4 regions of the Microbispora sp. NPDC049125 genome follow, and region 4 is predicted to be linked to each of the others. Evidence: riboswitches for the same ligand, from Rfam matches in the RefSeq annotation. Region 4 holds a riboswitch; each other region holds the start of a gene.
What was found. Region 4 has a riboswitch for cyclic di-AMP ahead of AB0B72_RS35340 (C40 family peptidase). Riboswitches for the same ligand answer to the same signal wherever they lie in the genome.
Positions count from the first base shown of each region.

Region 1 (7,491 bases), on a different contig from region 4:
TCGTAGAGCCCGGCCGACTCGTCGGCGGCGGGCAGGTCCACGGCCACCACGTCGTGTCCCCGCCTCCACAGCTCGGGGACGAGCCGGTGCCAGTACCAGGCGCTGCCGCCCGCCCCGGGAACGAGAACGTAGCTCGCCATGTCACGCCCTCCTGTCCGGCCGGTGCACGGCGGCGTCGCCGCTCGTGGCGCGGGCCTGCCGCGCCGCCTTCGCGGTCGCCACGGGACCACCTCCATTATCCGAAGCCACGTCGATAGAGAGCGGATCGACTCTAGGCTGCGGGACCGACAAAACCGGGCCCGGCGATGGAGGTCGCGCTCAGGTCGAGCCGTCCTGTGTCCTGCGTTCGCGGCGGCCCCGCACGAGTTCCGTCCCGAGGGCGTCCAGCCGCTGGGTCCAGAACCGGCGGAAGTTGTCGAGCCACGTGTCGACCTCGCGCAAAGGCTCCGGGTCCACCGCGTACAGGCGGCGGGTGCCCTCGGCGCGGACGGTCGCGAACCCGCTCTCCCTGAGCACACGCAGGTGCTGGGACACGCCCGGCTGGGAGATCCCGAACTCCTCCTGGACGACGGCGCCGATCTCGCCGGCGGAGCGCTCCCCGCCGGCCAGCATCTCCAGGATGCGGCGCCGGACCGGATCCCCGAGGACGTCGAACGCGTGCATGGCGCCAGGCTTCCAGCAGTCCGTTATATAAGTCAACTCTAAATAACAGTGCCGGGTATGCCGCCTCATGAGTTGGGTCGCGGGCCGCCGGACGCGGAACTCGCGGCCCGCGCCGAGCACACCCGGACCGGGCGTCAACTAAAGATTGACGACCAGAGAGTCGTCAATCTACGATTGACGCATGAGTCCACTCAACATCAGCCTCGCCGACCTGATCGCCCGTCTCGACGAGGAACTTCCCGATGCCGACCACCTGGCCCGCATCAGCGAGGCGCAACTGCGCAACAAGACCCTGTCCGACCTCGGTGACCAGCTCGTCAGCCACTATGTCGGCAAGGCCAAGCAGGCGGGCGCCTCGTGGAGCGAGATCGGCGACGCCATCGGGGTCTCCAAACAGGCCGCCCAGCAGCGCCACGCGCCCACCCCGTTCGAGCGGTTCACCGACCTGAACCGGCACAGCATCGTGCTGGCGCAGGAGGCCGCCCGGACGCACAAGCACGACTTCATCGGCACGGAGCACATCCTGCTCGGCCTGCTCGGCGAGCCGCGGGGCCTGGCGTACGAGGTGCTGATGGCGAAAACCGAGTCGGAGCAGCGCATCCGCGACGCGATCGGGGAAGTGCTGCCACCGGCGGGAGAGAAGGCGCCGCGGGGTCACATCGCGTTCCGGCCGGAGAGCATGGAGGCCATCGAGCACGCACTTCGCGCGTCGGCCGAGCTCGGCCACGACTGGGTCGGCACGGAACACTCGCTGCTGGGCCTGATGCGCACCGAGGAGAGCCCGGCCGCGCAGATCCTGCGCAACCTCGGCTTCACGCCGGACGAGTTGCACGAGACGGTCAAGACCGAGATCGCCAAACGGTCCGCCGCAGGCGACAAGTAGCGGCGAAACGATCAGATGCCGCGGCGGACCGCGGCTAGGCGTCGCCGAGCCGGGCGGCCTGGGCCTCCAGGTAGCGCTGCTCGGGCAGGCTGGCCGTACGGCGGGCGGCGGTGCGGTACAGAGACCGGGCGGCGGCGTGATCACCGGCCATCTCCAGCAGGTGCGCGCGGACCGCGTGCAGCCGGTGGTGCCCGGCCAGGCGGTCGTCGGCGTCGAGCGGCCGCAGCAGGTCGAGGCCGGCCTGCGGGCCCTGGACCATGGCGACGGCGACGGCGCGGTTCAGCGTGACCATGGGGTTGGGGGTCACCCGTTCCAGCAGTTCGTAGAGGGCGGCGACCTGGGGCCAGTCGACGTCCCGCGTGGTGGACGCCTCGGCGTGCACGGCGGCGATCGCGGCCTGGAGCTGGTACTGCCCCAGCGGCGCGCGGGCCAGCGTCTCGGTGATGAGCGCGATCCCCTCGGCGATCTGGTCGCGGTTCCACCGGCCGCGGTCCTGCTCGGCGAGGGGAACCAGCGCGCCGTCGGGGGTGGTGCGCGCCGACCGCCGGGCGTCGGTGAGCAGCATCAGCGCGAGCAGCCCGGCGACCTCCCCGTCCTCGGGCAGCAGCCGGTGGACGGCCCTGGCCAGCCGGATCGCCTCGCCGGTCAGCTCCGCCTGCTGCAGGTCCGGGCCCGAGGTGGTGGTGTAGCCCTCGTTGAAGATCAGGTACAGCACGTGCAGGACCACCCGGAGCCGTTCCTCGCGCTCCTGCTCGGGCGGCATGCCGAACGGGATCCCCGTCGTCTTGATGCGCTGCTTGGCCCTGCTGATGCGCTGGGCCATCGTCGCCTCCGGCACCATGAAGGCCCGGGCGATCTGCGCGGTGGTGAGGCCGCCGACGGCCCGAAGGGTGAGCGCCACCTGGGAGGGCGCCGACAGCGCCGGATGGCAGCACATGAACAGCAAAGTGAGCGTGTCGTCCCGGTCGGGCCGCCAATCGCCGGGCTCGGGGGCCTGGAGGGCGTCCGGCGGGGACATCGCCGCCATGGTCGCCTCCCGCTGCCTGCGGGACTCGTCGCTGCGCCACTGGTCGATGAGGCGGCGGGAGGCGACCGTGGTGAGCCAGCCCTGCGGATTGTCGGGGACGCCGTCGGCCGGCCACTGCACGGCGGCGGCGAGCAGCGCCTCCTGTACGGCGTCCTCGCAGGCGTCGAAGTGGCCGTAGCGCCGGATGAGCGAGCCCAGCGCCAGCGGCGCGAGCCTGCGCAGCTCGTCCTCGATCCGGCGGTCGGCCGTCATCTCCCGCCCCCCGGCGGGGCCGGCAGTGACCACGGGCGTCCCTCCTCCTCGCCGGCGCGGCCCGGCGTCGATCAGGTTCGAGGGGTCCCAGTCAACCACGACCCGCGCCGAGGACCGCGCCTCCGGTGATCAGGGAGCGGTGTAGTAGGGGTAGCCGTATCCGGTGATGCTGGACGTGGGCCGGTTCCGGATCTGCACCGCGCCGCCGCCGGCGTTGCCCTCGATGGTGCGGATCGTGCCGTTACCGTTGTCCTTGACGACGAATCCGACGTGGTCGATGTCGTCGAAGTTCTTGCTGCCGCTCCAGCTGAAGAACACCACCGCACCCGGCTTGGGGACGGTTCCCCAGCGGTTGTGGGCGGCGAACCAGCGGGCGTGCTCCACCGTGTAGGCGTCGGAGCCCATGACCGGCTGGATGCCGAGCTTCTGGCCGACCCAGGAGACGAACATGTCGCACCACGGCGCGTTGGCGTAGCCGGAAAGGGTGCCGCCGTCCCGGGACAGGGTCTCCCTGGCGCGCGGGGTGGACATGTACCACTGCTGGAACTTGGTGCCCCCGCCGTTGGCGTTCTCGCTGATGCCCACCTGGCTTGCGGCCAGTTTCAGGACGTCGCCGGGGCCGACCTTGGGCAGCCCGGCCGCGGCCTTGGCGAGGGGGTCGAGCTGGGGGGCGCCGTCCGCGACGGTCCGTGCCGAGGGCCCGCTGTCCGCGTGGGCCGCGAGCGGGGCGGCGAACGGGGCCACGGAGAGGGCCGAGGTGAGGGCTCCCGTCGCGAGGGCAGCGCTAAGACAGGTCCTGAGGGCATGCATGCGGGGCGTACTCCCTTGCTTCCATGCCGCCTACCGGGTTAGCTGACGGGTTCGGGCTGGAAGTCGCCCTACGGCACTGGGTGCCGATTCACCCCGGAGAGAGGTGGGTCCCCGGCTCCGCGCGGACGCGGACTCGGCGGCGACACGACCATCCGAGGCCGGGCGGTCGTGTCGATCCTGAGAGGGGCACATTTGACCGGGCAAACGGACAACTATGCCCCGAGTTACATGAAAGGTAACTTCTACGCCGAAACCGGTCAAGTAAGGATAAGTCGGATTTTACGTCGCAGCTTTCCGTCAAGGCCTGGACGTCGTCGCAGGTAGATCGCCTGGGTGAGGGTCAGGTAGATCTACGATTGCCTTCGCTTCGGGGCCTGTACGCCAGCGCTCCTCGCATGGGAGCCCGTGCGCCACCGCCTTTCGCCTCGGAGCCCGCACGCCACGCCCCCGGCGCTCGCCATCAGGTCGTCGCCCCGAGTGGCCCGGTGTGGTCACGCGCTCCGCCGGCGCCCCCAAGCGGCCAGGATCTCCCGCTCCTTGGCGGGGTCGAGACCCAGCTCCGCCATGCCGGGAGGCGGCACCCGGCCGCCCGCGACCAGCCAGGCCCAGGTGTCGGCCACGGTCTCCTCCAGGGGCCGGCAGCGCAGTCCGGTGGCCTCGGCCCGCCTGATGTCCGTCCAGACGAGCCCCGCCAGTTCGGGTTCCGGCGGGAGCCAGCCCGGCAGTTCGGCCCAGCGGTCCATCCCCGCAGCCTCGATCGCCTCGGGGGCGACCCAGACGGGCTCCGCCCGGCCGCCGGTGACGTCGACGACGGCCCGCAGCAGCGATCCCATGGTGGCGTGCCCGGCCGGGTTGACCAGGTTGACCGGTCCGGACACGCCGCCCTCGGCCGCGTCCAGCATCCAGTCCGTCAGATCCCGGACGTCGATGAAGCGCAGGGGCAGGTCGATCGGGCCGGGCGCGAGCATCGGGCCGCCCCGCTCGGCCCGCAGCAGCCAGTGGGGCAGGCGCCCGAGGTCCTCGTGCGGACCGAGGATGAGCCCCGCCCGCGCCAGCACCGCCCGGTCGCCGAACGCCTCCAGCGCGGCGAGCTCGCCACCCCGTTTGTCCTCGGGGTATCCGGTCGCCTCCGCGTCAGCTGAGGCATCGACGGTTGGGTGGGTCTCGTCGAGGCCCCGCGGCAGCGGCGACGCGTACACGGCCCGGCTGGAGACGTACACGTACCGGCCGGCCCGGCCGGCGAGCAGGCGGGCGCTGTCGCGGACGGCGTGGGGCGCGCCGGCCCAGGTGTCGATCACCGCGTCCCACCGGCCGGCGCCAAGCTTGGCCAGGTCCGCCGGGCGCAGCCGGTCCCCGATGATCGCCTCGGCTCCGGGATGGGCCCATCCGCCGAGGCCGCGGTTGAAGGTGGTGACCCGCCATCCCCGCTCCGCGGCGGCCGTGACCACCCACCGCCCGACGAACGACGTCCCCCCAAGCACCAGCAGTCGCATGGCGGCATTCTGCCCCGGCGTGGGGAAGGAGTCAGCGCCAGCCCTGCGGATCCACCCCGCCCGGCACCCCCACCGCCGGGTCGTACGGCTCCCGCGTGAAGACGAACGTGTTGATGTCGAGGTGGACGCCCCCGGCGGCGCGGACCACCCGCAGGGTCTCCCCGGCGTAGTAGCCGTCCCGGCCGAGCCAGGTGCCGTCGGCCATGGCGGCGAAGCGCGAGGCCCGGCCCTGGCTGTTCATGGGGGTGAGCGACAGGCCGCGGCGCGGCAGGAGCCGCAGCACGTAGGGCGCGGGCCCCCAGTACCACGGGCCGGTCAGGGCCAGCAGGTCCTCGTCCACGGGGGAGGGGGCCCACTCGGCCGGCAGCGGCGGCTCGTGCTCGGCGAGGATGTCCAGCAGGTCGGTGTCGAGGCCGCCCCGCACGCCGGAGGTGGTGTTGGCCATCCACAGCACTCCTGTCCCGTCGGCGGGGTCGGCCCACACGGTGGCGAGGAAACCCGGCATCGACCCGCTGTGCCCGGCCAGGCGCCGCGCGCCGCCGGGGCCGGTGTGCCGGGACAGCTGGATGCCGAGGCCGAAGCCGCGCGTCCATGCGTGCCCGTCCTCTACGACGGCCGGCTCACGCATCTCGGCGAGCGTGTCGGGCCGCAGCACCTCGCCGGTGTCGCCGCCGATGAAGGAGGTCCAGCGCACGAGGTCGGCCGTGGTCGACCAGAGCTGCCCGGCCGCCGCCATGGCGCCGTGGTCGTGCTCCGGCTCGGGGAGCAGCACGTCGGCCCACGGGTGGACGGCGTACCCGGTCGCGTGGGGCGGGCGGGGGCGGGGCGTGGTGTCGCGCATGCCGAGCGGTTCGAGGATCTCCGCGCGCACGGCGTCCTCCCAGGGCTCCGACCGTTTGCGCGCCACCAGTTCGCCGAGCAGCGCGAAGCCGACGTTGGAGTAGTGGAGGCGGCGGCCGGGGCGGTGCCTGGCCGACTCCGGCCCGAGGGCGGCGATCAGCTCGGCGGCCGGAACTCCCGGGGTCCGCTCCCACCACTCGCCCGGCGACTCGGCCGTCAGCCCGCTGGAGTGGGACAGCAGCTGAGCGACGGTGACGTCGCCCACCGGAGTGCCCGGGACGTGCTTGCCCACGGGATCGAGCAGGTCGAGCCGTCCCTCGTCGCGCAGCCGCATCACCATGACGGCGACGAACGTCTTGGTGATCGAGCCGATGCGGTACTGGGTGGCCTGCGTGGGCGGCTGCCCGTCCACCTGCCCCCTGGCTCCGAACCACACCGTCTCGCCGCCCCTGACCAGCGCCGCCACCATCGACGGCACCCGTGACTGCGCCTGCTCGGCCGCCAGGCGGCGCAGCAGCGCGCGGGCCGTCCCCTCCAGGACCATCCTCCGCAGCCCCTTCCGCTCGATGTCGCTCCAGGCTAGCGTTCCCGCCGTCCATGTGCCGATCTTGCGATGACGCGCCGCGGCTCCGGGCTCCCGGCCCGGCTCGATGTCCGCGTCTCGACGATGCCGGAGCGGAGATCTCCCTGGACAACCGGCGTGCCGCGATCAAGGATCATCGGGACGCCGGATCTACGGGAGCGCGCATCGTGACCGACTCTGCACCCCCCTGCCGCCTTTACGTACTTGTCGCCAGGGCAGCGCCCGTCGCGCTGATCATGCGCCGCGGCCCGGCCGGCTGGTGGCATCTGCTGGAGTGGGATTTGCGCAGCCGTGAGGTGACATCGGGCGCCTGGCTTCGCGGGACGCTCTACCCGCGCCGGTGTGACATATCGCCGGACGGAAAGCTCCTCGGGTACTTCGCGCTCGGACACGGGCCGTCCCCGTGGGACACCTATTTCGCCGTGTCCAAGGTGCCGTGGCTTACCGCGCTGGTGGCCTGGCACACCTTCGGCACCTGGACCGGTGGCTGCGAGTTCGCCCCGGACAACGGCCTGACCATCTGGGCCTCGATGGGCGTGAAGCCCTTCCACGGCGATTACCCCTATGGCGCTGTCGTGGAAAGCCTCGACCGCGACTGGATCTATCGGGACCTGCAGAACGAGTACAAACGCGGCTGGCGCCCCCTGGCCGAAGGCATGGCGGGGCGAATGCCCCCCGAGTTGCGTGAAGCCGTGCTCATCGCGCGCGTCCGGCCGGGCGGCGACCGCGCGCTGGTGCTGGCCCATACCGGGACCGACTTCCAAAGGCACGGAATCGAGGGCGTACAGGTCAGTTACCTGCGGGAGGAGGACGACGGCCATCTCACGCCGCTGCCTGAGGCGGCATGGGCAGACTGGGACGACGAGGGCCGGCTGCTGATGGCCACCCGTGACGGGGTGATCAAGATCATAGAGTGGCGGTCCGGCGCGTGGACGCAGAC
Region 1 is NZ_JBEZDW010000059.1:13,865-21,355, forward strand. It holds gene AB0B72_RS38080 (alpha/beta fold hydrolase) at 1-140, opposite strand, end outside; gene AB0B72_RS38085 (ArsR/SmtB family transcription factor) at 319-663, opposite strand; gene AB0B72_RS38090 (Clp protease N-terminal domain-containing protein) at 845-1,546, shown strand; gene AB0B72_RS38095 (RNA polymerase sigma factor) at 1,581-2,825, opposite strand; gene AB0B72_RS38100 (CHAP domain-containing protein) at 2,955-3,635, opposite strand; cyclic di-AMP (ydaO/yuaA leader) riboswitch at 3,649-3,784, opposite strand; gene AB0B72_RS38105 (NAD-dependent epimerase/dehydratase family protein) at 4,127-5,128, opposite strand; gene AB0B72_RS38110 (serine hydrolase domain-containing protein) at 5,160-6,512, opposite strand; gene AB0B72_RS38115 (hypothetical protein) at 6,788-7,491, shown strand, end outside.
Region 1: linked by a shared signal. The riboswitch ahead of AB0B72_RS38100 (CHAP domain-containing protein) and the one ahead of AB0B72_RS35340 (C40 family peptidase) in region 4 are both predicted to bind cyclic di-AMP.

Region 2 (7,491 bases), on a different contig from region 4:
CGACGGCCGTGTGCGAGGTGCCGTCGACCACCAGGCCGGTCTCGCCGTGCCGTACGGCGTCGGGGGCGCCGCCCGATGAACCGGCGACCACGGGAAGCCCGGTCGCCGACGCCTCCAGATAGACGATGCCGAGGCCCTCCACGTCGAGGCCGCCCACCCGGCTGCGGCAGGGCATCGCGAACACGTCGCCCGCGTCGTAGTACGACGGGAGGGCCTCCCACGGGACCGAGCCCGTGACGACGACCGAGCCGCTCAGGCCGCCCCGGGCCACCGCCCTTTCCAGCCCCTGACGGGAGGGGCCGCCGCCCACGAGGAGCAGCGCGGCGGAGGGGACCCGCCGCAGCACCAGGGGCCAGGCGCGCAGCAGCATGTCCTGGCCCTTGCGCGGGACGAGCCGGGAGACGCACACCACAACCGGGCGGTCCCCCAGGCCCAGGGACCGGCGCACCCCGTCGCCCCCCGCCCCCGGGTGGAAGACGGCCGTGTCCACGCCGGGCGCCAGCCGTACGAGCCGGGTGCCGGGGATCACCGGCGCGATGCGGCGCCGCGTGTACTCGCCCAGGTAGGTGACGACGTCGGCGTCCCGGCCGATACGGCGCAGCAGGCCGCGCGCGACCGGGAGACCGGCCCACGAGGCCTCGTGCCCATGGGTGAGCATGACGACCCGGGCCGCTCCGGCCCGCCGCATGACGGGGGCGAGCAGGCCGAGCGGCGCCGCGGCGCCGAAGACGACCGTGCCGCCGTCCTCGACCAGGCCGGCCGCCCGCCGCGCGACCCCCCGCGTCGGCAGCATGAGGGAGGAGGGGTGCCTCACCACCTCGTACGGCTGACGCGCGTCGAACTCCTCGCACCCCTTCCACCGGGGGGCGTACACCACGACGGAGCCCGGCGGGCGGGACCTGGCGAGCCCGTGCACGAACGCCTGGATCCCTCCCGCCCTGGGCGGGAAGTCGTTGGTGACGATCAGAGTGCGCTTCGCCGCCCCCACCCCCTCGCCCTCGTCCCGGCCCACGGTCCCGTCCGCCTGCGGCTACCCGGGGCGGACGGCGTGATGCCGGCCGGGTCCGATCACCGGCCCACGGAATTGTCCCAGCTCGCCGGCGCGGCGCGGCCGGGACCCCCGCGCCGCTACGGCGAGGCCAGTTGGTCGAGCACGTAGGCCCGCCAGGAGCGGGTCAGCTCCGCCTCCGTCATGCCGAGCGTGCCACGCAGGGCGGCGTCCAGGCCCGACGCCGCAGCCGCGCGGTAGAGGGCGACCAGCCGCCGCTCGCCGAACCGCCCGGCGACGTACCGGCAGGCCAGCCATGCGGCCTCGTACGCCTCGGCCCGCCGTACCGGGCCGGCGTCGAAGTCGGCGCGTACGGGAAGCTCCCGGGGCGCCGAGCCGGCGCGCACGTCCGCGGCCAGCTCGGCGGCCACGGTGGTGACCGGGAGCCCGCTGCCGAGGTAGCCGGCGTAGTCGGCGAAGCCCTCCACCAGCCAGACCGGCATACCAGGGCTGACGGCCGCGCCGGTGGCGAGATGGGTGAGCTCGTGGGTCACGACGATCCGGCGGCCCGCCGCCGACAGCCGGGCGAACCCGGACGGCTCGACGATCACACGGTCGGCACCGGCGAGCGCCGCCATGCCCTCCACCCTGGCCGGTGCGGCCAGCTCGGCCGCCTGCTCCGCCGTGCGCGGGACGAGGACGACCGCGTCGACGGGCCGTCCCCAGACGCGGGCGACCGTACGGCTCGCGTCGTCGGCGAGCGCGGCCAGCTCGGTGACGAGCCCTCTCGGATTCCCGATCACCACGGCGTGCTCGCCCCGGGCGACGAACGCCCCCGTCCACAAGGAGGGACGCTCGGCGGCGATCGCCCGGGCCCGGGGCAGCAGCATGTCCCGCGGGCCGGATCCCGGCACCCCCGCCAGCAGCGTCACCGCCGCGACGAGCAGGGCCAGGGTGCGGGAGGCCCCGGCACGCTGAGCGACGGCCTGGCGGGTCTGGCTCACGTTCCTCACCTGGGAGGTCGGGGGCACGAGGCTAACAGACCCCCTGACGCGGGAGCGCCGCGCCGGACGAGGTCCGGCGCGGCGCTCCTGTGGAGGTCACCTGATTCCGAGGTCCACGGCGGACGCACTGGGGACGCACGGGGGACGCACGGGGGACGACGGATCAGGCGCCGGGGCGTACCGCTCCCACGAAGGTGCGCTTGCGGTAGGAGTCGAGCGGGTCGATCCTGACCCGCGCTCCGGAGTGCGGAGAGTGGATCATCTTGCCGTGCCCGACGTACAGGCCCACGTGACCGCCGCCGCTCGTGAAGACGAGGTCGCCCGGCTGTAGAGCGTTCCAGGAGACTTTCTTCTTCACGCCGCTGCGCATGGACCACGTCGTGCGCGGAAGCTTGACGCCCGCCTTGCGCCAGGCGTACTGGACCAGGCCCGAGCAGTCGAACGCCCCCGGGCCGGTGGCTCCCCACCGGTAGGGGGCGCCGATGCGACTCTTGGCCGCGGTGACGGCTCGCCGAGCCTTGGCCCGCTGGAGTGCGGCCCTGCTCAGCTTCCTCACCTTCCTCTTCGAATCGGCCTTGGCCGCCTTGGTGGACGACTTCGAAGAGGCCGTACTGGAGGCCGCTCTCGCGGTGGTCTCCGTGGTCACCTTCGTGACCGTAACTGTCAGCGAATCGCCCGTATCGGCCGCCGCCGACTGGGTGCCGAAGGCTCCCACGGACGCCGACAGAGCGGCGGCGCCGAGGGTGATGCGGGCAAGGCGAGACAGACTAGCGGGGGTGGTAGACAGGATTGCTCCTCGGTTCTTCCGCTGGCGCCTACCGGGTTAGCTGACGGATTCGGGCGGGGAAGTCGCCCTACGGCGCGTGTCGCGCCGATTCACCCCTGACCTCCGCTTGAGAAGGTCGATTGGTTCCCCGGCTCCGTGCCTCCTGACTGCACGGACTCGGCAGGTCACCGCGCCCAGGGGCCCTCTGCAGGGGGTTTTCTCGTGGCGGCGTCGGTGACGTTTCGGTGGAGGTGCCAGGTGGGCCGGCCGGGTGGCCGTGCCCACCGCGACGAGCACTCGTGCTGTCGCGGCCCAGAAGCTACCGAGCCGGACCGGCTTTCCGCAAAGCCTCAACCGCGGATAAAGATCCAATAACGGCCAACAATCGGACAAATCCGCAGGTTACTCATGTAACGAAGAGGTAAATGTGACTCTGCTCACAACGCCCGCATCAGGGCATGGCTGACGCAACACAGGTAACAGAACTAACCCCGCCAGGTAACCCTCAGGGGCGTACGGCCCCGATCGCGTGATACTCGGAGAGACTGACGATCTTCACGACGTCTCCGGTCTGCGGGGCGTGGACGACCTTGCCGTTGCCGGCGTACATGCCCACATGGCCGTACCCCGCGTGGAAAAGCAGATCCCCCGGCTCCAGGGCGTCGAGCGACACTCTGCGGCTCGCGCCCCACGCCCACTGCTCGTAGCTCGTCCGCGGCAGGTTGACCCCCGCCGCCGCCCACGAGCCCTGCACGAGGCCGGAGCAGTCCCACGCCCCCGGGCCGGTCCCCCCGTAGCGGTACGGCTTGCCCACCTGCTTGTAGGCGAACTGCAGCGCCGCCAGCGCGTTGCCTGACGCGGGGCCGCTGTAGACGACGCCTGGGCTGTTCGGATTGCCGGCGTTGTACGCGCCCAGCTTGCGCAGCAGCCGCGTCTGCTCGTCGACGAGGTCGTCGACCTTGTCCTTCTCGCCGGCCAGCTCGGCCTTGACCTTGGTGGCCGCCTCGTAGAGCGCCTTCTTCTGGTTCCTGCGGTCCTTCAGGCCCTTGATGGCGTCCTCGTACTCCCGGAGGCGCCCGGCCCGCTCCTGCGAGATCTGGTCGAGCGCCGCGAGGCCGCTGAGCGTCACTCCGGGGTCTCCGCCGGAGATGACGCCGCCCAAACCGGCGTCCCCGCCGACCTGGTAGGTGTTGACCGCCATCGTGACCAGCCCGGATCGGAGGGCGTCCACCCGGACGGACTGCTTCTTGTAGTCGCCGTTCAGCGCGAGGTACTGCTTCTTGGCCTTCTTCCACTTCTCACTGGCCGCGTTATAGCGGTCCACGAGCTGGTCGGCCTGGGAGTTCAGCTTCTGCAGTTTCGCCTTGGCCTGAGCGAGCGTCGGCTTCGGATCCGCCTGTGCGCTCGCGACCGGCAACAGCAGAACCGCGGCGGCCACGGCCGTGGCCACCGGTACTCGCCCTCGCACTCGGGCCCCCTAGCGGAATCGACCTCAACCTGCGGCGCGACTCTATCTAGGCGATCTTGAAGCTACAACCTATTCGCAGGTATTCGCGGCACTCATCACCAATGGCGACGGGATGAGAGCGGAGCGTGCCCGCCCCTGAGCGGACGGCCGGGTCAGCTCCTGCCGAGGCGGCGCAGCAGCGTCAGCGACGGCACCGGACGCGCCCCCATCCGGCGCACCGAGTCGGCCACCTCGCGGTCGGAGGAGACGACGGCGATGGCACGGCCGACCGGCTCGGCCCGCACCAGCCTGCGGATCAGGTCGTCGGCGATCTCCCCGGGCGCGCTGAACATCACCCGCACGCCCCGCGGCGCCGAGACCTGGACCGGCCCGTTGAGCTCGGCGCCGTCGAACACGCAGGTCACCTCCACCCTGACCTGCACGGCGAGGCCGCCGAGCCCGGTCAGGAGCCGGGCGCGCTGGTCGGCCAGGGTGAGCGACGGGTAGCCGGTCTTGGTCACGTTGTAGCCGTCGATGATCAGGTGCAGGTTGGGGATCGCCAGGAGCTGATCGAGGAGCTGGGGGTCGTCGTTGGCCAGGGCGCGCGCGGGAACGCCGGTCACGCCGGGCTCCCCGGGGGTGACGGCGGACACGTAGTCGGCCGGCCTGCTGATCGTGGTGGGCAGCCCGAGCTCCTTGCGCAAGCCGGCCGCCGCGTCCTGCAGGGCGTCCATCAGCACGCGGACGCGGGCGTCCTCCATGCTGCGGCCCTCCCGGGCGGCCCGGCGGCTGGCCTCGATCTGGCGCTCGGCGTCGGCGAGCCGCTCCTTGAGCCTGCGCAGCTCGGACTCGGCGGCCCCGTTGGCGCTGGAGGCCCTGGACCTGGCCTCGGCGGTCTCGGCCTCCAGAGCGTCGGCGCGCGCCTCGGCCGCCTTCGTCCGCTCCCGGGCGTCGTGCAGTTTGCGCCGCAGGTCCGAGTTCTCCGCGCGGGCGGACCTGAGCTGCTCGCGGACCCGCTCGATCTCCTCCTTGGCCGCGGCCCGATGCGCCGCGAGCTGCTCGCGCAGCCGTATCTCCGCCTGCTCACGCTGCGTGCCGGCGGAGGCGGCCCGCTCCAGGTCGGCCCGCGCCTCCTCCACCAGGCCGGGCCATCCGGGCGGCCGGGTCAGGTAGGCGGCGGCCGCGACCAGGACCGGCTCGGCCGCCGGAGGGACGGTGCCCTCGGCGAGGCTCGCCACCAGCTCCGGCCAGGCCGCCTGCAGCGACTCGGCCACCAGCTCGCGGAACTCCTTGTCGTTCTCCAGCTGGGCGGCGATCGGCGCGCTGCCCAGCCGGGCCCGCTTGCGTGGGTCGAACTTGGCGATGCCGCGCAGCGGCGGCGGGACCGCGGTCGCCTGCATGGAGCCGAGCACCTGCGCGGCGACCTCCACGACATGTAACCGGACCTGCTCGGGCAACGGACGAGACAGGCCCTCTCCGGCTGAACTCATCTCGTCGCTCCTTGTATGTGTCTTCTTACAAGAGTACGACCGCCGCACCCGTGTACGAGTCGAGCGCGCCGATCTCCGGCGGGCGGCACGGTGGCCGGCACGGTGGCCGGCACGGCGGGCGGCACGGGTGGTCCTAGGCTCGGTCCGTGCTGACGCCCTCCTATCCCATAGCGACCCCGAGACTCATCCTCCGCCCCTTCCGCCCCGGCGACCTCGACGACCTGTACGCGTTCCACTCCCTGCCCGAGGTGACGACGTACCTCTACTGGGACGCCCGCACCAGGGAGGAGACCCGGGCGGCGCTGGACGTCAAGATCGCCCAGGCCTGCCTGCGGGAGGACGGCGACGCGCTGAGCGTCGCCGTCGAGCTGCCCGAGACCGGCGTCGTCATCGGGGACCTGACCCTCTTCTGGCGCAGCGAGGAGCACCGCCAGGGCGAGATCGGCTTCGTCTTCAACCCGGCGTACCAGGGCCGGGGGCTGGCCACGGAGGCGGCGCGCGAGCTGCTGCGGCTCGGCTTCCGCGAGCTGGGGCTGCACAGGATCTACGGCCGCTGCGACGCCCGCAACACCTCGTCGGCGCGTGTCATGGAGCGTCTCGGCATGCGCCGGGAGGCCCACCTCGTGGAGAACGAGTTCTTCGCGGGCGAGTGGAGCGACGAGCTGGTCTACGCCATGCTGCGGCGGGAGTGGGAGAACCCTGCCTGACCTCGGGCGTGGCGCGAATGTCGGTCGGGATCTCTATGGTCATGGGCGTGGATGCGGTACAAGGCACGCTGGACGAGCTCGGCACACCCCTGCGAGACGTGACGTTCGTCGTCTTCGACCTTGAGACGACGGGCGGTTCCGCCGCCGAGCACGCCATCACCGAGATCGGCGCGGTCAAGGTGCGCGGCGGCGAGGTGCTCGGCGAGTTCGCCACGCTGGTCGACCCCGGCGGCCCGATCCCGCCCTTCATCTCGGTGCTGACCGGCATCACGGACGCCATGGTGATCGCCGCCCCGAAGTTCACGGAGGTGCTGCCGAGCTTCCTGGAGTTCGCCAAGGGAGCGGCGCTGGTGGCGCACAACGCGCCGTTCGACATGTCGTTCATCCGGGCCGCCTGCGCCGCCTCCGGCTACCCGCCGCCGGCCAACCCGGTGGTCGACACCGCCGACCTCGCGCGGCGGGTGCTCACCCGTGACGAGACCCCCAACTGCAAGCTCGGCACCCTCGCCAGGGTCTTCCGCAGCTCCACCGAGCCCTGTCACCGCGCGCTTTCCGACGCCCGGGCGACGGTCGACGTCCTGCACGGGCTCATCGGCCGGGTCGGCTCGCTCGGCGTCCACACCCTTGAGGAGCTGCGCGGCTTCGTCCGCGCCCCCACCCCCGAGCAGCGCCGCAAACGCCACCTGTCCGAGGGCGTGCCCGGCGTCCCGGGCGTCTACGTCTTCGAGGACGCCAAGGGCGAGGCGCTGTACATCGGCAAGAGCACCAACCTGCGCAACCGCGTCCGCAGCTACTTCACCGCGAGCGAGACGCGCGCGCGGATCAGGGAGATGGTGGGCATCGCGGAGCGGGTGCGGACGATCGTCTGCGCCACGGCCCTGGAGGCCGAGATCCGCGAGCTCAGGATGATCGGTGCGACGAAGCCGCGGTACAACCGCAGATCGCGCTTTCCCGAGCGGGTGGTGTGGCTGAAGCTGACCGACGAGCCGTTCCCCCGGCTCAGCATCGTCCGCGAGGTGAAGGACGACGGCGGCGCCTACCTCGGCCCCTTCGGCAGCACCCGCACCGCCGACGACGCGAGGACCGCGA
Region 2 is NZ_JBEZDW010000003.1:179,406-186,896, reverse strand. It holds gene AB0B72_RS05085 (glycosyltransferase family 4 protein) at 1-1,012, opposite strand, end outside; gene AB0B72_RS05080 (hypothetical protein) at 1,129-1,992, opposite strand; gene AB0B72_RS05075 (C40 family peptidase) at 2,156-2,638, opposite strand; cyclic di-AMP (ydaO/yuaA leader) riboswitch at 2,790-2,951, opposite strand; gene AB0B72_RS05070 (NlpC/P60 family protein) at 3,264-4,208, opposite strand; gene AB0B72_RS05065 (NYN domain-containing protein) at 4,379-5,695, opposite strand; gene AB0B72_RS05060 (GNAT family N-acetyltransferase) at 5,842-6,402, shown strand; gene AB0B72_RS05055 (DEDD exonuclease domain-containing protein) at 6,450-7,491, shown strand, end outside.
Region 2: linked by a shared signal. The riboswitch ahead of AB0B72_RS05075 (C40 family peptidase) and the one ahead of AB0B72_RS35340 (C40 family peptidase) in region 4 are both predicted to bind cyclic di-AMP.

Region 3 (7,491 bases), on a different contig from region 4:
GGCGATGCCCTCGGTGAACGCCTGGAGGATGCGCCGCTTGAAGTCCGGGCGTGGATGCAGCGCGGTGATCTCCGCGCGAGCGGCCTCGCCGATGTCGGCATAGCCGATACCCAGCACGTCGTACTCCACGCCGGCCGTGACCAGCGCGACCTCCGGTTCCATGAACTCGGGGATGCCCGGCGTGGTGTGCAGGGCGATCGCCGTCCACACCCTCCGGATGCTGTCCTCCGGCACACCATGGCCCTGCAGGAAGCGCCGGGCCTCGTCGGCGCTGTCGACCTCGAACCGCCTCCCGCTGCCGCGGTGTGCCTCGCCGAGGCCGAGGTCGTGGAACATGGCCCCGATGTAGAGCAACTCGGGGTCGAAGCTCAAGCCGCGGTTCCTGCCCTGGAGGCTGCCGAACCAGTAGACGCGGCGTGAGTGGTGGTAGATCAGGTCGCTGGTGGTGTCGCGCACGAGCTCGGTGGCCTCCGTGGCGAGCTTGGTGTCCGGCACGGTCACCCCCGCGGTGACCTTCTCCTGAACCGTCATTGACGTGCACTCCTCACGTGGAGAGGTCTTTTCGAGTTCCAGGCTGTCCCCGGGCCGGGCCGTTCGGCCAGGTCTTCCAGGACAGATACCCCACAGACAAGGACATGACCCCGGGAGCCCGCCAAGCCCCGCCGTACGCTGGGGGCATGGAAGACGGAACGTGCGATCCCCGGCCGCACCGGGTCATCGTGTTCGCCTTCGACGGGGTGCGGCTGATGGACGTCGCCGCGCCGCTGGAGGTGTTCGCCACCGCGTCCACCGCCGCGCATCCCTACACCGTGGGCGTGTGCACGCCTGACGGCCGTGAGGTCACCACCTCCACCGGCCTGCGCATCTCGGCCGACCTGCCGGCCGCGGGGGTCGCCGCCGTCGGCACGCTCATCGTGCCCGGCCCGGCCGACCTGGCCGCCTTCCGGAAGCGGCCCGAGCTCGTCGATCACGTGAGACGGCTGACCGGCAGGTCCCAGCGGGTGGCGGCCGTGTGCACCGGGGCCTTCGCCCTCGCCGCGGCCGGCGTGCTGCGCGGCCGGAGGGCGACGACGCACTGGGAGCACGCCGCCGATCTCGCCCGCGACCATCCGGATGTCACCGTCACCCCGGACGCGATCTACGTTCAGGACGGTCCGGTGCTCACCTCGGCCGGAGTCACGGCGGGCATCGACGTCTGCCTGGCCCTGGTGGAGCAGGACCAGGGGCCGGAAGTGGCGCGGAAGGTCGCACGCGACCTCGTGGTCTTCCTCCAGCGGCCCGGAGGCCAGTCGCAGTTCTCCGTGGCCTCACGCACCCCGGGCACGCGCCACCCCGTCCTGCGCCCGCTGCTCGACGCCATCGCCGCCGATCCGGCGGCCGATCACACCCCGCACGCGCTGGCCAGGACCGCCGGGGTGAGCACCCGTCATCTGTCCCGGCTGTTCCGGGAGCAGGCCGGCACCACTCCGGCCGCGTACGTGGAGATCATGCGTCTGGAGGCCGCCCGCATCCTTCTGGAGCGCGGTGAGAGCGTGACCACCGCGGCCCGCCGTAGCGGCCTGGGCAGCGACGAGACCCTGCGACGTGTCTTCGCCCGCCACCTGAGCACCACCCCGTCCGCGTACGCCGCCCGCTTCCGCACGACCGTCCCCGCTTCCCGGGCGACGCCTCGGCGTCCCGCCCTGGAAGTCGTCTGAGCGCGGGTACGGAACCGCCGGGACGAAGCCCGGGCCCGGCCTCGGACGTCACGTCACGGCGGCGATGCCCTGCGGATCCTGTCCGTGCGCGGCCCGGTGAGAGTTGTTGGCATCGTTGGCGGCGGCGATCACCCGGGTCAGCGCCTGGTGGAGATCCTTGAGCTCGGCGAGCTCCATCCCCAGGCGCCCGACGATCGCCGGGGGGATCTTCTCGGCTTCGGCGCGCAGTCGCCTTCCCGCCTCGGTGAGGGTGACCGCGAGGGAGCGCTCGTCGTCGCTGGCGCGGGGCCGACGGACGAACCCGGCGGTCTCAAGGCGTTTGAGCAGCGGTGACAGCGTGGCGGGATCGACCTGCAGCAGCCGGCTGAGGTCCTTGACCGACAGAGGCGCGTGCTGCCACAGCGCGAGCATCACCAGGTACTGCGGGTGGGTCAGCCCCATCGGCTCCAGCAGGGGGCGGTAGACCGCGATCACCGTGCGCGAGGCGACCGCCAGAGCGAAGCAGACCTGGTTCTCCAGGGCCAGCGGGTCGGCGATGTCGCCGAGGTCACTCATGGGCACCTCCATGGAAGTCGAAACCCATGCTATAACAGATAGTGTACTAACGATTAGTGTACTAATCGTTCGCCGGCAACCCCGCATCCCCTCGTCAGAGAGAGAAGCCATGAGCCGCTCCCACGTGCTTGTCGACGCCGCCTGGGTCCTGGAGCACCTCGATGACCCGGGTGTCGTCCTGGCCGAGGTCGACGAGAACAGCAGGGCCTATGACGAGAACCACATCCGCGGCGCGGTGAAGATCGACTGGAGGGAAGACCTCCAGGATCCGGTCCGGCGTGACTTCGTCGGAAAGGCCGGCTTCGAGGACGAGGTCATCGGCTCCATCGGCACCAAGAGCATCGCCGACGTCCGTTCCCCCGACGAGTTCTCCGGCAAGATCCTCGGCCCCACGCACCTGCCCCACGAGCAGGCTCAGGTGGCCGGCCACATCCCCACGGCCAGGAACGTCCCATGGTCGAGGGCCGCCGCGGACGACGGCACGTTCAAATCCGACGAGGAGCTCCGCCGTCTGTACGCCGGCGCGTCGGTCGATCCGGACGCGGAGGAGACCATCGTCTACTGCCGCATCGGCGAGCGCAGCGCGCACACCTGGTTCGTGCTCAGTGAGCTGCTCGATCGGCCCGGCGTCAAGAACTACGACGGCTCGTGGGCGGAGTACGGCTCGCTCGTCGGCGTCCCCGTCGAGCGCGGCCCCGCCTCCTGATCGCGGCCCGTACGGAAGAGGGGCCGGTCCAGCAGATGACCACGTCAGCGGAGGCTGTCATGTCTCAGAGGAAAACCCTGGAAGAGCGCATCGCCGACCGCCAGGCGGCACGGCCGCCGCTGAAGGAGGGAAAGGACTTCGAGCACGGACCGGCCAAGTTCGTGTTCTTCTTCCTCATCGCCTTCGTCGTGGGCCTTCACCTCGTCGGCCTCGTCATCCTCATGCTGCTTGGGCTTCACTAGGCGCTTGGGGCCGTTCACGTGGCCGGACAGGCGCCGGCCGGCGCGATCGGTGATCAGAACGCGAAGCCGCCGGGCCGGCCGTTCCGGTCGGCGATCAGACCGGCGAGCGTGGCCACGGCGATCTCCGCGGGCGTACGGGAGCCGATGTTGAGCCCGATCGGGCGATGCACGCGGGCGATCTCCTCGGGCGGGACGCCCAGCTCGGCCAGCGCCCGTACGTGCGGGCCGGTGTGGCGCGGGCTTCCCATGATGCCGATCCAGCGGGCGGGGCTCCTGAGGACGTCGCGCAGCATCGGCCCGATCTCCTCGCGGTGGTGGTCGGTGACCACCACGTCGGCCGCGCCGTCCAGGTAGTCGCCGGCTTCCCGGACAACCGGGAACGAGCCCATCGGCAGGCCGTCGAGGCGGCGCCCGGCGTCCGGCTCCAGGAGGATCGGCCGGAAGCCCAGCTCGGCGCCGAGCCTCAGGAGGTGGCCCGCCACCGGGGACGCGAACACCGCGACGAGCGTCCGGCGTGCCCCCTCGGGGAGCGCGTCGCCGTGGGCGACGTCACACGCGGGGTCCTCATCATGGCTGTGGGGCATGACGACAGTCTCTCAGGTCCGTCCGGTTCCGCCGGCGTGCTCGGCCCGGTGTGATGGGTGCCCGGTGTGATGGGTGCCCGGTGTGATGGGTTTCGAGGCGTACCGCCCATATGGAGACGCGAAGCCGCCTACGGTCGGGGAATGGGCAAGATCCTCATCGGTACGGCCTCGTGGACGGACAAGTCGCTCCTCGCCTCCGGCTGGTACCCCCGCGACGCCTCCACGCCCGAGGCCAGGCTCGGCTACTACGCCGGCCGCTTCCCCCTGGTGGAGGTGGACGCCACCTACTACAACCCGCCGGCCCGGCGTACGGCCGAGCTGTGGCGTGACCGTACGCCGAAGGACTTCACCTTCAACGTGAAGGCGTTCTCCCTGCTCACGCAGCATCCGACCCGGCCGGCGGCCCTCTACAAGGATCTGCGGGCCGCTGCCGGGGAGTCCAAGCGGACCCTCTACCTGCGTGATCTCCCTCCGGACGCCGTCGAGGAGGTGTGGCGCCGCTTCCTGGGAGCGCTGGAGCCGTTGCACGAGGCGGGGAAACTGGGCGCGGTGCTGTTCCAGTTCCCGCAGTGGTTCCCGCCGGGCGCCGCCAACCGGCGTTACATCCTCGAATGCCGGGACCGCTGCCTGCCGATGCGCGTCTGCGTCGAGTTCCGCAACGCCGCGTGGATGGACGGGGACACCCAGCGGGACACCCTCGGCTTCCTGGCCGGCAACGATCTGCCGTACGTGGGAGTGGACATGCCGCAGGGTCACCCGTCGTCGATCCCGCCGGTGCTGGCGGCCACCTCGGACCTCGCCGTCGTCCGGCTGCACGGTCACTCGGAGAAGTGGACGAGCCGGGTCATCGAGGAGCGGTTCGGATATCTGTACTCCGAGCAGGAGCTTCAGGGCTGGGCCGGCCGGATCGCGGAACTGTCAGAGGAGGCGGCGGCGACGCATGTGCTGACCAACAACTGCTGCGCCGACAACTCCCAGCGCAACGCCGCGCGGCTGGCCGACCTGCTGGAAGAGCGGGGCGCCGACGTCGTGCGGCCCGCGCCGCCGCCCGCGCCGGGAGAGCCGTATGCCGACGCCCCTCCCTTGTGGTCGTGATCCGCAGACCGACCTACGCGCTCGCCAGGCAAAGAGGTGTTTTGTCCTATTTACACCCTTATGGTGTTGTGTGTACCTTTGAGGGTAGTGGCGCGTGTAGCGATGCCCCCCACCCTCGCTTCCGCTGCCACTTTCGTTGCCCGGACCGCGCGCTCCGGCGGGACCTCCGTCCCGGCAGGAGTGCGCGGCCGCCGAATCCGCGTCTCGCGGAGCCGGGGACCCATCCTCTCGGGGTGAATCGGAGCGCCGGCCCAGGCTGCGCCCCGTAGGGCACTTCCTGCCCGAACCCGTCAGCTAACCCGGTAGGCGGCATGGAAGCAAGGAGTCAACACCTTCATGCCCGACCATCGCCCCATCTCGGCCGCTCCCTCTCCCAAGAAGCGGCTGAGCCTCTCGAAGAAGCGCCTCGGCGCCGTCATCGCAGGCGTGACCATGGCCATGTCGGTCGCCACCGCCACCCTCGTGCCCAGCGGCCCGGCGCACGCCGGCGGCGTGCCCGGCGGCCCCGAGCACACCGCCCCGTACACCTACGGCTCCGACGTCTCGGGCTACGAGTCTGACTACGACTGGGGTGCCAGCCGGGCACAGTTCGGAATCATCAAGGCCACCGAGGGCCTGGACTTCCGTGACCCCGCCTTCGCACGGCACTGGCGTGAGCTGGACAAGAAGGGCATCGTCCGGGGCGTCTACCACTACGGCCACCCCTCCAACGATCCCATCGCCGAGGCCGACTACTTCCTGTCGGTGGTGAACGAGCAGCCCAGCAAGCCCGGAGACCTGCTCGTGCTGGACCTGGAGACCAGTGACGACGAGTCCGTCGCCCACGTCAACAGCTGGGCGAAGGCCTGGCTGGCTCACGTGAAGGAGAAGACCGGCGTCACCCCGATGTTCTACAGCGGCTGGAACTTCGCCAACACCTACGGCTACGGCCTGCAGCAGTACCCCTTGTGGGTGGCTCACTACGGCAGGGCCCAGGGGGACGTCACACCGCCCGCCGACTGGAAGACCTGGACGATCCACCAGTACACGGACACCCCCATCGACCAGAACGTCTCTTCCCTGACTCCCCGCCAGCTGCGCGCCCTCGGCCGCCGCTGAGCCCGGGTGCAGGCCCGGGTCCACTTCTGGTTCGGCGCGCCGGCCGTTCGGGTCATCATGGGGACATGACGACCGCCGAGAGCTACGCCGAGTTCGCCGCGCGGGAGGCGCACGGCGTGTCGCCCGCCTACGAGCGGCTGTCGCTCGCGGTCTCCCGCGACGACGAGGTGCTCGGGCTGCTCGGCACGCTGCCGCCGGCCAAGCGGCAGCCGAACCTGCTGTTCGGCGTCGTACGGCTCCTCGGCGGCCCGGTCGAGGATCCGGCCGCCTTCCACGACTACACGGTGGCGAACTGGCCGGCGATAGAGACGGAGATGCGCACCCGGGCCACCCAGACGAACGAGGCGGGGCGGTGCGCTGTGCTGCTCCCGCTGCTGGCCGCGCTGCCGCAGCCGCTCGCGCTGCTGGAGGTCGGCGCGTCCGCCGGGTTGTGTCTCTACCCCGACCGCTACGCCTACCGCTACGGCGACCACCTGGTCGGCTCCGGCGAACCGGTCCTCGAATGCGCGGCGACCGGAGTGGCGCCGCCGGCGGGCGTGCCGGAGGTGGTGTGGCGGGCCGGCCTGGATCTGAACCCGCTCGACGTGACCGACCCCGCCGACGTCGCGTGGCTCGACGCCCTCATCTGGCCGGAGCACGCGCACCGCCGCGCCCGGCTGCGGGCCGCGGCGGCCGTCGCCGCGGCCGAGCCGCCGCTCCTCGTGCGCGGAGACCTGGTGGACGACCTGCCGGCGCTGGCCGCGCGGGCGCCGGCGGGCGCGACGCTGGTGGTGTTCCACACCTCCGTGATGTACCAGGTGCCGGCGCCGAGGCGGGAGGCGTTCGCCGAGGTGGTACGCCGGCTGCCCGGGCACTGGATCGCGAACGAGGCCCCGGGCGTGATGCCCTGCGACGGGCTGCCGCGGCCGCCGGGGGAGGCGCTGCACAACGTGCTCGCACTGGACGGGACGCCGCTCGCCTGGACCCGGGGGCACGGGCAGGCGATCGTCTGGTTCGGGTGACGCCGGCGCGGTGGGCCACGGCGACCCGCGCGGTCAGGGAGTCAGCTCGCCGGCGTCCGTACCGTGCCATTCGACCAGCAGCACGGTGGCGTCGTCCTGGAGATGGCCGCCGTGGTAGTCGAGGACGCTGTGGATCAGGCGGCGCAGCGTTTCCGGCACCGGCAGGGCGTCGGCGTTGTGGCGGATGATGAAGTCGACGAAGCGGGTGAGGCCGAACTCGCGGCCCTGGCTGCCGCGGGCCTCGGTGATGCCGTCGGTGTAGAACACCACCCGGTCGCCCGGCTGCAGTTGTTCGTGGCACAGCGTGACGGGCAGGCCGAGGTCCAGCCCCATCGGGTGGGCGGGCGGGCAGCGCAGGGTGGTGATCCTCCGGCCGTCCCTGATCACGACCGGTGGGTGATGGCCGCGGTTCACCCAGCTCAGCACACCGGTGGAGATGTCCAGATCGGCCAGGATCGCGGTGACGAAGCGGGTGGCCCGGCCGAACTCGCCGATCAACGTGCGTTCGACCGC
Region 3 is NZ_JBEZDW010000046.1:2,833-10,323, forward strand. It holds gene AB0B72_RS35020 (HD domain-containing protein) at 1-531, opposite strand, end outside; gene AB0B72_RS35025 (GlxA family transcriptional regulator) at 678-1,697, shown strand; gene AB0B72_RS35030 (MarR family winged helix-turn-helix transcriptional regulator) at 1,746-2,252, opposite strand; gene AB0B72_RS35035 (sulfurtransferase) at 2,362-2,958, shown strand; gene AB0B72_RS35040 (hypothetical protein) at 3,018-3,200, shown strand; gene AB0B72_RS35045 (XdhC family protein) at 3,254-3,784, opposite strand; gene AB0B72_RS35050 (DUF72 domain-containing protein) at 3,926-4,879, shown strand; cyclic di-AMP (ydaO/yuaA leader) riboswitch at 5,059-5,203, shown strand; gene AB0B72_RS35055 (glycoside hydrolase family 25 protein) at 5,216-5,977, shown strand; gene AB0B72_RS35060 (DUF2332 family protein) at 6,043-6,978, shown strand; gene AB0B72_RS35065 (PP2C family protein-serine/threonine phosphatase) at 7,012-7,491, opposite strand, start outside.
Region 3: linked by a shared signal. The riboswitch ahead of AB0B72_RS35055 (glycoside hydrolase family 25 protein) and the one ahead of AB0B72_RS35340 (C40 family peptidase) in region 4 are both predicted to bind cyclic di-AMP.

Region 4 (7,491 bases):
CTCACGGCCCTCGGCGAACAGCGTCCTCGCCACGTCGAGATCGCCCAGGCCCAGCTCGCAGAACGCGAGGTTGTGATACTCGGAGTTGACCGTCTCGGGGCGGCCGAGCGCCTCGTTGAGGGCGATGCTCTCCCGGTACAGATCCCGAGCGTGGAGCAGGTCGCCCGACATGCGCGCCACGGCGGCCAGCACGTGCCTCGGCCGTTCCTCAAGGCTGCGGTCACCGGAGCGCAGTGCGACCGCGAGCGCCTCCTGGGCCTGGGCCTCCCCACCCGGCAGGTCACCGTCGCGGATGGCGACCCGGGCCAGGCTGTACCGGGCCTCCACCTCGCCCGCCGGGTCGCCGACCGCCCGGGCCCGCTCGATCTCGGCCTCGCTCATGCGCACCACGACGTCGCTCTCACCACGCCGGAAGGCCGAGCGCACGGTCTCACTGAAGTTCATGGATCCTCTCCTACAGATGTGGCACGGTCGGGTAGGTCCGCCGCTTTGAAGCGGCGACCCCGCCTCTATCGAGATCGGTGAGCACCGGCGGCGTCCGTCACCGTGCTTCGAAGGCCGTCCACTTCTCCACGAGGCGAAAGCCCATCGACTCGTAGAGCGGCCGGCCCATCGCGCTGGTGTGCAGGTAGGCCGCCTCGGCTCCGGCCGCGACGGCGTCCAGCAGCACGGTCTCGGTGATCGCCCGGCCCAACCCACGACCCCGTACGGCCGGAACGACGGCGATGTTGAACACGCCGACCACACCGGAGGTCCGCATCCCGAGCCCGGTGCCGGCGGGCCGGCCGGACTCCTCGGCCAGATACCCGGTGATGGCGTCGGCGTCGAGCACACCACCGCCCATCAACGAGCCGAAGGCACCTTCGGGAGCTTCAAAGCCCTGGGTGAGAACCTCGGTGTAGAGGTCGCTCGCCGCCGCGCCGACCTGACGCACCAGCTTCCGCTGGACCGCGTCGCCCCGGAACACGATGTCGCCCGCGGCGCAGGCCAGCAACGACAACTCCTCGCGTTCGACCAGCCCGTGCCGGGCCGCGAGGCCGGCGACCTCGTCGCCCGCCTCGCCACGCACCATGATCGACCATGGCGCGACCCGCCTGCCGACCTCGGCCGCCATCTCGTCGAGCGATCCGAGATCCGGCTCCGGAGCCGTGTCGTAGGCCACGTTCAACGACGCGGCTCTCGCGTGGGTCACCGCCGCGCGGGCGGTGCCCCGCTCGGCGTACCAGCCCATCGGCGTCACCCCGCAGAGGACCTTGACGGCGTCGAAGTACGCCGCCGCCATCCGATCAGCGGTGATGTGCATGGCCGTCTCCCCCGTTCCCCCATAGCGGGCGACTCGCACCTCGCTGAAGAGGGACGATACTGCCCGCTGCTCAGGTGACCTCTCACGCACCCGTTCAGGGAGGGGCTCGGCGACCTCGCGCCAACCGCTGTCGATGCCTCCCGATCAAACGGGAGGGGATTCCGGATGAACGTGAACGACGGAGGCGCTCGCGGCCGGGTGCGGGCGCTCCTCCGGGCCGGCCGGCCCCTGGGCGACGGCCTCGTGGACGTCGTTGAGGAAGCGCTCGATGATCGCCTGGTCCGCCTCGTCGAAGCGCCCCATGATCGTGACGATCTCGTGGATGAGCGGCCCGAAGAAGCTCCATCCGAGCGCGACGGCGCTCTCTTCGACCGTCAGCAACACACGCCGGCGGTCGCCGCTGTCGCGCTCACGGCGCACATGGCCGAGTCTCTCCAGCCGGTCGATCACCGCTGTCGTGCCCGCCGAGTTGAGGCCGAGTCGCGCCCCCAGCATTCCGGGGGTGGCCGGCAGGCCCGCGCGGGCGGCGTCCAGGAGGCAGATGAGCGCACGCACATCGGTTGGATGAAGAGCGTGCAGGCCGGCGAACCTCTCGCCGATTCGATCGAGCTCCACGGTGATGGCCCTCAGCAGGTGCACCACCTTCATCCCGGTGTCCTGCTCGTCCACGTCGTCCGCCGCCTTTCCTCACGCGCCTCGCTCCCATAGTATCAATTTATCTCGCTGGGCGAGATACTTGCTGAGCGAGAGATTACGGGGGTGAACCATGGCTGACGGCGGATACAGCACGGCCTTCCTCGCGGCCTACGACGCGGTCCTGGAGCGCTGGCCGGTCCAGGTCGAGACGGTCGACCTGCCGTCGGCGTACGGCACGACGCGGGTGAACGTGTGCGGGCCCGCGGACGGTCCGCCGTTGATCCTGCTGCACGGCGGTGGCACCACGGCGGCGACGTGGTTCGCCAACGCCGCCGAGCTCGCGCGCCGGCATCGGTTGTACGCCGTGGACCGCATCGGCGAGCCTGGACGGAGCGTCCGGGGAGAGCGGCCTCCCCGGACCGTCCGCGACTTACTCGGCTGGCTGGACGGGGTGCTCGACGGGCTCGGGCTCGGGAGCGCCGCCGTCTGCGGTCACTCCTACGGTGGATGGATCGCCCTGACGTACGGCGTCCATGCGCCCCAGCGGGTCCGGCAGCTCGTGCTCCTCGATCCGACGCAGTGCTTCGCGGGGTTCCGGGCCGGGTATCTGCTGCGCGCGCTGCCGACCCTCATCACGCCGACCCCCTCGCGCGCGCGAGCTTTCCTGAGGTGGGAGACCGACGGCGCTCATGCCGACCCGGCTTGGCTGCGGCTGTACGAGCTGGCCGCGCAGTTCCCCGGCGCGAGAGTCGTCACCGGGAAACGTCCGAGGCCAGACCTGTTGCGTGCGCTCCCGACGCCGGCTCTGGTGCTCCTCGCCGGACGCAGCAGGGCTCACGTCCCTCATCGCGTCGCATCCGCCGTCAGGCGCGTCATGCCGCACGCGGAGATCGCGGTGATACCGGGTGTGTCCCATCACGCGATGCCATGGCACGAGGCCGCCGAGATCAACGCTCGCATCGCCGGCTTTCTCGGCAGGACCGCGGCCTGAAGACGGCGCCCGCCGGCACAAGCCGTGCCCCCATGGGGTTGGCACGATCCATGTGCGGGGTTCGCCGCGGGGTGCGAGCATCGCCGGACGACTTGGAAGGTGGGATGCCGTGAGTGAGATTGCGGTCCGGCCGAACGAGACGACGGTGCCGCTGATGCCGTGCGCGTCGGTGGAGGAGACCTTGGCGTTCTACGAAGCGCTGGGGTTCGAGGCGACCTACAGGCAGAGCAAGCCCTATGTGTATCTGGCGCTGCGATGGAGCGGATTCCAACTGCACTTCGGCCCGGCGCCCAAAGGGCTGGATCCGGCCCGGGAGGAGTCCGGAGGCTGCCTGGTCATGGTCGACGCCGTGGCGCCGTATCACGCGGCGATCGTCGCGGCGATGCGCCGGGTTTACGGCAAGGTGCTGAGCTCAGGCCTGCCGCGGATCACCCGCTACCGGACGGGCGCGTCCCGGTTCACGCTGATCGACCCGTCCGGGAACTCGATCATATTCATCCAGCGTGACGAGCCGGCCGACCTGGAGTACGGCGGCTCGAAGAAGCTGACAGGCCTGGCCAAGGCGCTCGACAACGCCCGGATTCTGCGCGAGTTCAAACTCGACGACCTGCAGGCTTTCCGCGCGCTCAAATCCGGGGTGCGCAGGCATGGCGCGGATGCCCTCGCGGTCGAGCGGGCCATCGGTCTGTGCCACCTCATCGACCTGGCCATGGTCCTCGGCGAGCCGACCGATCCGTGGATCTCCGATCTGCGCGGTCTGGAACTCACCTCCAGCGACAGGCAGCGCATCGAGTCGGAGCTCGGGCATCTGGAGGGACTTCAGGAGTGGCTTCCCTGAAAGGGGGAGGCGCCACTCACGGCAATCGGTCCCTGCGCAGCTCAGCGAGGCGCCGACATACGGCAGGATGCGGGCGCCCACCCCATAAGTACGAGCTCGGTGGACATAGAAGGCCGCGATCACCGCGTACGCCAGGACCAAGGCGGAGATCCAGTAGACGCCGGCAGGCCCGCCGGACGCCGAACCGCCCCCTGTGACGCGCATCACATTCGCCGACTACAGGCACCCTGACCTGCGGTTTCATGTTTTTGATCCGCTTTATGCGATCTTTATGCCTTTTGTCCCCTTTGCGGCAATATGGGACTGCTTGGTAGTTTCCTTGCCCTACGGCGGCGTCACCGTGGCACCGCCATTGCGAACCCGGCCAGGCCGCGTTCGAAAGCCAACATCCAACTGTCACCGCCGCTCTGCCCTCTCCGCCCCCCTGGAGCGTCGGTGACCTGCCGAATCCGTGCAGCAAGGAGGCACGGAACCGGGGAACCAGCGACCTTCGACGAAGGTCTGGGGTGAATCGGCGCGCCATGCGCCGTAGGGCGACTTCCCCGCCCGAATCCGTCAGCTAACCCGGTAGGCGCAAGCGGAAGACCCTAGGAGAGTTCCCCCTGTCTGCCAACTCCACCACTCTGCTCCGCGCTGCCTGCGTCACTTTGAGTAGCGTCGCGCTCACCGCCTCCGTAGGGGCCTTCAGCGCACTGCCCGCGGCCGCCGCTTCCGGGACGGTGACAGCCCCACCCCCGGCCCTGACGGTCATCCCACTCCAGCCCGTCGCACCACCTCCCGTTGCCGGGGCCGTCCCGTACATCGGCGCGGCTCCCATGGCACCCACGGAGGAGGCCTCCGCGGACAAGAAGCTCACCAAGTCCGCCCTCCAGCAGGAGAAGGCCCAGCGCGCCATCACCGTGGCGAAAAGACACCTCGGCGATCCCTATGTGTGGGGTGCCACGGGGCCACGGGCGTTCGACTGCTCCGGGCTGGTCCAGTTCGCCTGGCGCAAGGCCGGCGTCAGGCTCCCGCGCACGACGTGGTCCATGCTCAACGCGGTGAGGAAGAAGGTCTCCCTGGCGCACCTCAAGCCTGGCGACCTCATCTTCACCAACGGCGGCGGCCACGTGGGCATGTACCTGGGACACAAGAGGGTGATCGCCGCCCCCCATTCCGGCGCGGTGGTCAGCATCGACAGATTCAAGGGCTACTGGAGGAGCAGCTTCGTCACCGCCGTGCGCCCCGGAGTCTGATCCTGGGCGGACATCCTCGGCGGAGATGTCCTGACGCGTGTCAGGGCGTCTCCGCCGAGGGACGACCAGGTGCGCGCCGGCCGGCGACGTGGAGCCCGGTGCCGCTATGGGGCTTCGCCGTAAGACAGCTCGCTCGCTCCCACGAACGGCAGCATGCGTTCGGCCTCCTCCATCACCGCGCGCACGCCGGCCGCCGGCAGTGACCGGAAAGGAGCGATGTGCAGACACACGCCCTTGAGTGACCAGGTGCCGTGGACGAATCCGTCCACGAGGAAGGTCGGCAGCACCACCGCTCTGCCCGGCATCACCCGCTTGCGGTCGGCGTCGCCGATCACCCGGGCCCGGTCGGCGTGACCGAGCAACACGTTGTCGTAGGCGGGCAGGAACCGCACAGGTACAGGCGTGTCAGGATCGGGCAACTCCTGTGAGGACGCCAGATCGAAAAGTTCCCTTCCCTCGGTGTCACGATACTCGCGCAGCTCACCGCGCATCTCGTGAATCACCTCGCGCAGCCGGGTCAGTCCCGACCACGCCTGCACATCCATGACCCCCGCGGGCCCGAACGCCGCCAGGTAGCGGCGTACGAGATCCTCGGCGGGGGCGGGTTCCATGGAGGCGCCGAGCCATTCCTCGGCGCGGGTCACCGAGACGGCGCTCCTGGTGCCCCAGCCGCCCCATGCTCCGGTCTCGGGCGTGTGGACCAGTGGGGTCCTGAGCTCCACCTCCCCTGCCAGGACCCTCCCGTCGCGGCCGGGGTAACGCGACGCCAGCAGCCTGCCCAACTCCCGCCGGGGCAGCGTGCCGACGGCCAGGATCTCCGCCCCGGCCGCGATCAGCGAATCGGTGTCGATACCCGCGCCCGCTCGGGCGAAGTGCGACGCGCGGGCCGTACGGTCGAAAACCGGTTGCAGCACCGGCCGCAGCCGGCGAAAGTCGTCGGCCGCGGTCAGGTGCTGGGTGCCGCGCAGCAGGGCCGAGCGGACCACTGCCCGCTTCTCCAGCAGCGTGTGCAGATGGCCGTGCTCGAACCCGGCGATCCTGCTCCACAGTCCTACATACGGCCAGTTGGGCTCCTGCGCCTGCATCGCGACCAAGTGTGTGATCACTTCAAGGGGAGTGCGGCCCGTGCGCTCCGCCAGGAACTGCCGGTGCAGCAGTGCCCGGTTGAGTGCACGCCGCGAGAGCCTGCTCACGCGAGCCGTACCGTGGACGCTCATTGCCTGCTCCCTTTCTCGGCGCTTCGACATCCCACGCTAGAGAGGCGTCCGGCCACTTCCTGACCGGAAATCCGGCAATCCGGAACGAACCCGAGTTCGGCCCTGCGACCCACCGCCGCCGGCCGGGCGCCGAGCGGCGCAGGCACTCGGGAAGGCCTGACCAAAGTCAGGGGTGAGCCGTGTCCTTCGGGTCCTGTGACAGTAGGACGCGGTACCTAGCGTTGCCGTCGTCAACGAGACGACGGGAGCGCGTTGTGAGGAAGAGCAGGAGACGGTGGCCGGCCCTTGCGGCGGCCGCCGGGCTGGTGGTGCTGTCAGCGGACCCGGGGTTCGCGGCCACGACGCCGGACAAGGCGGCCGTGCGACGCGTCGTGTCCGGCTTCGCCGCGCCAGGTCGGGGATGTCTTCCATCTCTCCCGTCGTCACGGCGATGACCAGCCTTTCGGCCGCGTCCACGTCCCGATACTCCAGGACCTCCCCGTTGTCCTCCAGGAAGGCGACGGCCGCCGCCTTCTGCCACAGATCCGGGTAGGCGTCGTCACCGAACACGGTGGTCCGCGGTCCGCCCGTAGTGGCACTCGTCCGATGTTGATCCGGACGCGGAAGACCTTCCCGAATCGTGCCGTGACTGCGTGGAAATCGTCGATTCCCGGGCCCTCCGAGGTGTTTCGATAAGGGTGCGCCCCTGGCTCGCGAGAAAGAAAATCCAGGGTCAACAAATCTCGCGGCAGCGGCCATAATGACGGTGTCGTCGCGAGTGGCGCCCTCTCGACGCGGACCGCATTTCCTTTGGTTTCGGGGTCGAGACGTGGGAGTTCACACATGCGTTCAGCATTATCGCGTGCGTTGATGGCGGTGGTCATCGCCGTCGGGGCGGTTCTCGTGCCGGCGGGGCCCGCGTCCGCAGGGGTCTGGCAGCTCACCGACGGATTCGAGCCGTCGACGAATCCGGCGTCCAGATGGACGTTCACCGCGAACGGGGGATGCAGCGGCCCCGTGTTCAGCGCCGCGTCCAACACGCCGCGTACGGGGAGCGGCATGGCCGCCATGTCGGCCTTCACAAAGGGCGACTGGTGCGCGCTCGGGCGGACCATCAACCTCACGCCGGTGAGCGTCCATCCGGGGGCACGATGCACCGCCGGCGTCTGGACGGACCTGTGGGGCGAGATGGCCCAGTTCAACCTTGAGGTGATCGACCCGGACACGTGGACGTACATCGCGCTGAAGTCCATCACCCAGGACTGGGTCCACGGCTGGGAGCAGCAGACGGT
Region 4 is NZ_JBEZDW010000047.1:5,438-12,928, reverse strand. It holds gene AB0B72_RS35365 (hypothetical protein) at 1-444, opposite strand, end outside; gene AB0B72_RS35360 (GNAT family N-acetyltransferase) at 542-1,303, opposite strand; gene AB0B72_RS35355 (MarR family winged helix-turn-helix transcriptional regulator) at 1,448-1,972, opposite strand; gene AB0B72_RS35350 (alpha/beta fold hydrolase) at 2,070-2,930, shown strand; gene AB0B72_RS35345 (glyoxalase) at 3,040-3,768, shown strand; cyclic di-AMP (ydaO/yuaA leader) riboswitch at 4,200-4,357, shown strand; gene AB0B72_RS35340 (C40 family peptidase) at 4,584-5,003, shown strand; gene AB0B72_RS35335 (winged helix DNA-binding domain-containing protein) at 5,108-6,220, opposite strand; gene AB0B72_RS35330 (hypothetical protein) at 7,043-7,491, shown strand, end outside.